Regions from separate parts of the Parapedobacter sp. genome, predicted to be linked through region 2. Evidence: riboswitches for the same ligand, from Rfam matches in the RefSeq annotation. Region 2 holds a riboswitch; the other holds the start of a gene.
The links. Region 2 has a riboswitch for S-adenosylmethionine ahead of metE (5-methyltetrahydropteroyltriglutamate--homocysteine S-methyltransferase). Riboswitches for the same ligand answer to the same signal wherever they lie in the genome.

Region 1: another riboswitch for S-adenosylmethionine. It lies ahead of ACO1NT_RS00650 (O-acetylhomoserine aminocarboxypropyltransferase/cysteine synthase family protein); the one in region 2 lies ahead of metE (5-methyltetrahydropteroyltriglutamate--homocysteine S-methyltransferase).

Annotation. Positions count from the first base shown of each region.
Region 1 is NZ_JBMQOC010000006.1:21,257-24,886, forward strand. It holds gene ACO1NT_RS00640 (glutamine synthetase III family protein) at 1-1,045, shown strand, start outside; SAM riboswitch class I at 1,248-1,362, shown strand; gene ACO1NT_RS00645 (hypothetical protein) at 1,432-1,587, opposite strand; gene ACO1NT_RS00650 (O-acetylhomoserine aminocarboxypropyltransferase/cysteine synthase family protein) at 1,630-2,934, shown strand; gene ACO1NT_RS00655 (homoserine dehydrogenase) at 3,016-3,630, shown strand, end outside.
Region 2 is NZ_JBMQOC010000026.1:42,116-45,745, reverse strand. It holds gene ACO1NT_RS04450 (ATP-binding protein) at 1-978, shown strand, start outside; gene ACO1NT_RS04445 (response regulator transcription factor) at 993-1,682, shown strand; SAM riboswitch class I at 1,738-1,854, shown strand; gene metE (5-methyltetrahydropteroyltriglutamate--homocysteine S-methyltransferase) at 1,962-3,630, shown strand, end outside.

The DNA of each region.
Region 1 (3,630 bases), on a different contig from region 2:
AGCGGTGCACGACCATGCCGACCTGATGCGCGCATCGATTGCCAGTGCCGGCAATGACCACCGCTTGGGCGCCAATGAAGCTCCGCCAGCCATCATTTCCATTTTCCTGGGGAGCCAGCTCAACGCCGTACTTGACGAGGTGGAGACGGCAAGGGTAGCCAAAAAGGTAAAAAACGAAGCATTGCTATGGCACGGCATTCCGAAAATACCGCAACTGACGCTCGACAACACGGACCGTAACCGGACGTCACCGTTTGCATTCACCGGCAACAAATTCGAATTCCGGGCTGTGGGATCGGCGTCGAACAGCGCCAGTCCGATGACCGTACTCAGCGCCATTGTGGCCAACCAACTCATCGATTTCAAGGCCGAGGTAGACAAGCAGATCAAAAAAGGCACGAAAAAAGACCTCGCGCTGCTCAATGTGGTCCGCAAATACATCAAAGAATCGAAAGCCATTCGATTTGAAGGCAACGGCTATAGCCAAGAATGGGAAGAGGAAGCCCACAAGCGTGGACTCTCGAACATTAAAACTACGCCGAAAGCGCTGGACGTGTACATCAACGAAAAGTCCATAGCGATGTTCGAAAAGCTGGCTATATTCAGTCACCGCGAAAGTGAAGCCCGCCATGATATCCTGCTGGAAAATTACTTCAAGAAGATCCAGATCGAGGCCCGGGTCATCGGCGAAATAGTAACCAGCATCATCGCACCGGCGGCATTCACCTACCAAAACACCCTCATAACAAATATAAAGGGCCTAAAGGACCTAGGATTGGCGGGCGATGCCTACGGATCCCAGGCCAACTTGGTGGAACGCATCTCGAACCACATCAACACCATTTTGGTCGATGCCGAAGCGATGCGGCAGGAACGTAAAAAGGCAAACGTACTCGAAGACACCCGCGAGAAAGCGATTGCATACGACGAAAAGGTGAAACCATATTTCGATAAAATCCGTTACCACCTCAACAAGCTGGAGCAGATCGTGGATGACCGCCAGTGGCCGTTACCCAAACTGCGTGAACTCCTGTTCGTTAGGTAAGTCCGCGCCCTACCGACGGTCCTTAAACGCAAACCGCACCAAGCACAATCTCCCTGCCGGGGGTGCGCTTGGTGCTTTTTCATTTACAAGCGGGCGCAGGGAGCTTTTTATCAAAAAATTTGCACAAACCGACCGCTCGGCCTATATTTGCATCCGTTGCGTGTAAACACGCACAAATCAACCCCTCTTCAAACAGGGTCTTGGTTTATAAAGAAGTGGCGAGAGACTGGCTCGATGACCCACTGGCAACCATCCGCAATCGGTGGATAAGGTGCCAATTCCTGTCCCGATCGATATGGATCGGGAGCATATAAATGATAAGACGATGAATACGCATCCAGAAACCAATATCCTTATCCGACAGACCGGCATACCCGTTGAAGGTATCACCCGGCATGCGGTTGCCATGCTGTCCCGAATGCGTCGCGGGACAACGCGGTGCACTGGCCGTTGTTGATCCCGATACCCGCACTGCCGTCGGTTGTGGTCTGTGGCAATACGGACAAGCAGCCGGGCAGGGCATAGCCGATTGCGCATAACACGTTGATCTATCATAAAAATTAAGTATATTAAATAATCGAATCATGGCTAATGAAAATCTGAAATTTGAAACACTGCAAGTCCACGCCGGGCAAGAAGCCGACCCCACCACAGGCTCGCGCGCAGTACCGATCTATCAAACCACCTCGTTCGTTTTCAACAGTGCGGAACACGGTGCAAACCTTTTTGCGCTCAAGGAATTCGGCAACATCTATACCCGGATCATGAACCCTACAACGGATGTCTTCGAGAAGCGGATGGCGGCGCTTGAGGGTGGTGTAGCCGGGCTGGCGGTCGCTTCGGGGCAGTCTGCGCAATTCATCGCATTGACCAACATCTTGGAAAGTGGCGACAATTTCGTTACCGGATCGAGTCTGTATGGCGGTACGTACAACCAGTTCAAGGTATCGTTCAAGCGGCTCGGCATTGAGGCGAGGTTCGCGAAAAACGAAACCCCCGAAAATATCGAAGCAGCTATCGACGACAAGACGAAGGCCATCTATGTGGAAACCATCGGTAACCCTAGCTTCAGCATCCCCGATTTCGACCGCATCGCAGCGATCGCCAAAAAATACGACCTCCCCCTCATCGTCGACAACACCTTCGGATGCGGCGGCTACCTGTTCAAGCCATTGGAACACGGAGCACACGTCGTGGTCGCTGCCGCGACCAAATGGATTGGCGGCCATGGTAACAGCATCGCCGGCATCATCATAGACGGTGGCAATTACAATTGGGGCAATGGTAAATTCAAGCAGTTCAGTGAACCGTCGGAAGGTTACCACGGACTCGTATTCAGCGATGTTTTCGGCGTGAATAGCCCGCTGGGCAATATCCAGTTTGCCATCAGGGCGCGGGTAGAAGGGCTGCGCGATTTCGGACCGGCCCTCTCGCCATTCAATTCGTTCCTGTTACTGCAAGGGCTGGAAACGCTTTCGCTCCGCGTGCAGCGCCACGTAGACAACACACTGGAGGTGGCCAAGTGGCTTGAGCAGCACCCGCAGGTGGAAAAGGTGAAATACCCCGGGTTGAAAAGTGACCCCAACCATGCCAGCGCACAGAAATACCTCAAAAATGGTTTCGGTGCCGTGCTGTCTTTTACGATCAAGGGGGGTGCCGAGAAAGCGGACGCATTCATCGATAATTTGAAACTGATCAGCCACTTGGCAAACGTGGGCGACACCAAAACCCTCGTTATACACCCGGCGGCAACCACACACCAGCAACTGTCCGCACAAGAGCAGAAAGAAGCCGGTGTTTTCCCGGGCGAACTACGGTTAGCCGTCGGCATCGAACATATCGACGACATCAAGGGCGATCTGCAACAAGCATTTGAGCAAGTGAAATAAAGGTTGTTTCGCCGGACGATCCGTCCGGCGAATTTTTTCCAACCCAACATTAACAAAACCATATCAACAGCAACAGCAAGCATGGATAACAAACTGACCTTGGGCATTTTCGGATTCGGCGTGGTAGGCCAAGGACTCTATGACATCATCCGCACCAAGCACCTCAACCTGGCCGTAAAGAAATTCGTCATCAAACACCCCGAAAAGGAGCGCAGCCTGCCGGCTGAACTTTTCACCACCGATGCGAACGCGGTATTGGACGATCCGGACATCAATACGGTCGTCGAACTGATAGACGATGCCGATGCGGCCTTTGATATCGTGGCCCGTGCGCTACGCGCAGGCAAGAACGTGGTATCGGCCAATAAAAAAATGATTGCTACCCATCTCAAGGAGCTGGTAGACATCCAACACCAGCATGGCACGAGCCTGCTGTATGAAGGTGCCGTATGCGGAAGCATCCCCATTATCCGGAACCTGGAGGAGTATTACGACAACGAACTGCTGCACGCTGTTTCGGGTATTTTCAATGGCTCCTCAAACTACATCCTTTCCAAGATATTCAATGAAAACCTTGCGTACGACACCGCCCTGCGGCAAGCGCAGGATCTCGGGTTCGCCGAAACGGACCCTACACTGGATGTGGGCGGGTTCGACCCGAAGTTCAAGCTGGCTATCGTCGCGTCGCACGCCTAT
Region 2 (3,630 bases):
GAGTCGCCATTCGATTTGATAATCAAAGACCGCAACACCACGCTTTATGCATCTTTCGCCAACTTGTCGGAGGCAGAAGAAGCGGATCCGCAGAGTCTATACACCACCGAGCTCTTCCGGGCGGATAACCACAATTCGTCTGGCCGCCTTGCGGTATATTTCCCGAACAAAGACAACCTGTTGATGGGAAACATGACCGTGATGCTATTTTCGTCGGTGACGCTGTTGCTGGTATTGGTCGGAAGCTTTACCTACACCATTTTCACCATGCTCCGCCAGAAAAAAATATCGGAGATGAAGACAGACTTCATCAATAATATGACGCACGAGTTCAAGACGCCGGTAGCCACCATCATGATTGCCAGCGAATCACTCAGAGACGCGGAAATCGCGGCCGACCAACAGCGCGCCACTCGACTGGCCAACATTATCTACGATGAAAACGTACGCTTGGGCAACCACATCGAGCGCGTACTCAATATTGCCCGCCTCGAGAAAGACAACCTAAAGCTGGAACACCGGCCCGTAGATATCAACGACTTGGCACAGGCTGTGGTGGATAGCATGGAGCTGCAGCTGCTTAAACATGGAGCCAAGGTAAACACGCACCTCGACGCGACAGAGGCCGTTGTATCGGGCGACGAGCTACACCTGTCCAATGTGCTGTTCAACCTCTTGGACAATGCCATAAAATACAGTAACGAAAATCCAGATATCATCATCAGGACCAAAAGCAACGGCAAGCACATACACATTACGGTGGCCGATAAAGGCATCGGCATGAGCCGCGACCAACTGTCGAAGATCTTCGACCAATTCTACCGTATCCCAACCGGAAACCGCCACGACGTAAAAGGCTTCGGCCTGGGGCTTAGCTATGTCAACGATATCGTAAAGCGTTTGGATGGGAAAATACATGTACGGAGCGAAAAAGACAAAGGCACCACATTTGAAATTACATTACCGCTCGAACGATAGGGAGACCCACCATTATGCAAAAGATTCTACTGGCTGAAGACGACCCCAACCTGGGCGATATCTTGAAAGATTACCTGGAACTGAAGGGCAAATTCGAAGTTACGCTCTGCAAGGATGGCGACGAAGCGCTGCGACAATTCAATAAAGAGACTTTCGACCTTTGCATACTCGACGTGATGATGCCACGCAAGGATGGCTTCACACTAGGCAAAGAAATACGCAAAACCAACACAGACATACCCATCATCTTCGCTACGGCCAAAGGAATGATGGAAGACAAAACCGAGGCCTTCGGACTAGGGGGCGACGATTATATTACCAAACCGTTTCGCGTGGAAGAACTCCTGTTGCGCATCCAGGCCTTGCTCAAGCGGGCGACGCGTGAGAAACAGGAAGAAACATATGCCGACCAATTCGACATCGGGAAATACCATTTCGACTACGTGTCGCAACAAATCAGCTATGGGGAACAACAGCAAAAACTATCAACCAAAGAAGCTGAATTGCTCCGCCTGCTCTGCATTAAGAAAAACGACGTGTTGACGCGCGAGGAAGCTTTGTTGAAAATCTGGCACGACGACAACTACTTCAACGGACGCAGCATGGATGTCTTCCTGAGTAAATTGCGCAAGTACCTGCGCGACGACTCCAACGTGGAAATCGTCAACGTGCACGGCAAGGGATATAAACTCCTAGTAAGTTAGTAGACCATCTGTAAAAATATTTGTGGTTTCCATAATTTATCCCGACCTTAGCGGCCGCTTATGGAGAAAGGCAGAGGGAATGGACCCTGTGAAGCCTTAGCAACCTGTCTACAGACAAGGTGCTAAATTCTACTCTCCCCCACTAAAAAGCGGGGGTAGGGAAAAATAAGCAGACACAACTGACCCTTGTGCCGTCTCCCCAAAGCATCCAGAAAAGACTTCTCATTCCACAGTGGAAGGAGGTTTTTGCGTTGTACATTCATTTATTTATACAATATCATGTTAAAAACCAACAATTTGGGTTACCCGCGTATCGGTGCCCTTCGGGAGCTGAAAAAGGCCAACGAAGCCTACTGGGCAAAAAAGATTAACCAGCAGGAGTTGCTGGAGGCCGCGCGCACCATTCGCGAAGGAAATTGGAAAACCCAACAGGAGGCCGGCATCGCCCTCATCCCTTCCAACGATTTTTCGTTCTATGATCAGGTGCTGGACCTCACGCTTACCGTAGGTGCCATCCCCGCCCGCTACGCAGGCTTCACCGTTGAAGGTGCCTCTTCTTACAACCTCGACTTATATTTCGCCATGGCACGTGGTTTCCAGCAGGGTGGACTCGACGTAACCGCCATGGAAATGACCAAATGGTTCGACACCAATTACCACTACATCGTGCCGGAGTTTGTGAAGGACCAGCAGTTCAGCCTCACTTCCGAGAAGGTAGTAAATGAATTTAACGAAGCCAAGCAATTGGGCATCACCACCAAGCCGGTGCTACTGGGCCCCATCACCTACCTATTGCTGGGTAAAGAAAAAGAAGCCGGCTTCGATCGGATCGACCTTATTGACCGCCTGCTGCCCGTTTATGAAGAAATATTGGGCAAGCTCGCCGCGGCAGGTGCCGAGTGGGTGCAGTTTGACGAGCCTTTCCTCGCATTGGACATCGACGACAAAACCCGCGCACTTTACCAAACGGTTTACAGCCGCCTCGCCGCTGCCGCAAAAGGCACCAAACTCGTTGTGGCCACTTACTTCGAATCGCTGCGCGAGAATGCAGGAACGGCATTGAACCTACCCGTACAGGCATTGCACATCGACCTCGTACGTGGTGAAAACCAGCTCGACGAGCTTTTGGGCAGCGTACCTGCCGGCCTTACCCTTTCGCTCGGTGTGGTGGATGGCCGCAACATCTGGAAAAACGACTACGAGGCGTCCCTCAAAAAAATCAAACAGGCTGTTGATGCATTAGGTGCCGACCGCGTATGGGTTGCACCATCCAGCTCGCTGCTGCACGTCCCGTTCGACCTCGATCTGGAAACCAACGAACAATCGCTTCCGGCGGAAGTTAAAAACTGGCTCGCTTTTGCCAAGCAAAAGCTTACCGAGGTGACCGACCTGGCCGCGCTGGCGACCGGCGATGCGGACAGCGCCGTTACTTCGCGCTTCGAGGCCAACAAAGCTGCTCAACAAAGCCGCCGCACCTCTGCACTCATCCATCGCGACGATGTGAAAACGCGTGTAAAGAATATTACAGACGACGATGCCAAGCGGACCAGCCCCTTTGCCGACCGTAAGACCAAGCAACAGGCGAAGTTCAACCTGCCTGCCTTTGCCACCACCACGATCGGCTCGTTCCCGCAGACCAGAGACGTGCGCAAATGGCGTGCTGACCTCAAAAAGGGAGCCATCAGCCAAGCGGAGTACGACAAGCTTATCGCCGAAGAAACCGAGCGGACCATCCGCCTGCAAGAGGACCTCGACATCGACGTACTGGTACACGGCGAATTTGAGCGCAACGACATGGTCGAATACTTCGGCGAACAACTATCGGGCTATGCCTTCACCAAAAATGGCTGGGTACAGTCATACGGTTCACGCTGTGTGAAACCCCCCGTTATCTATGGTGACGTTTCCCGTCCGAATGACATGACCGTTTATTGGTCAGCCTACGCAC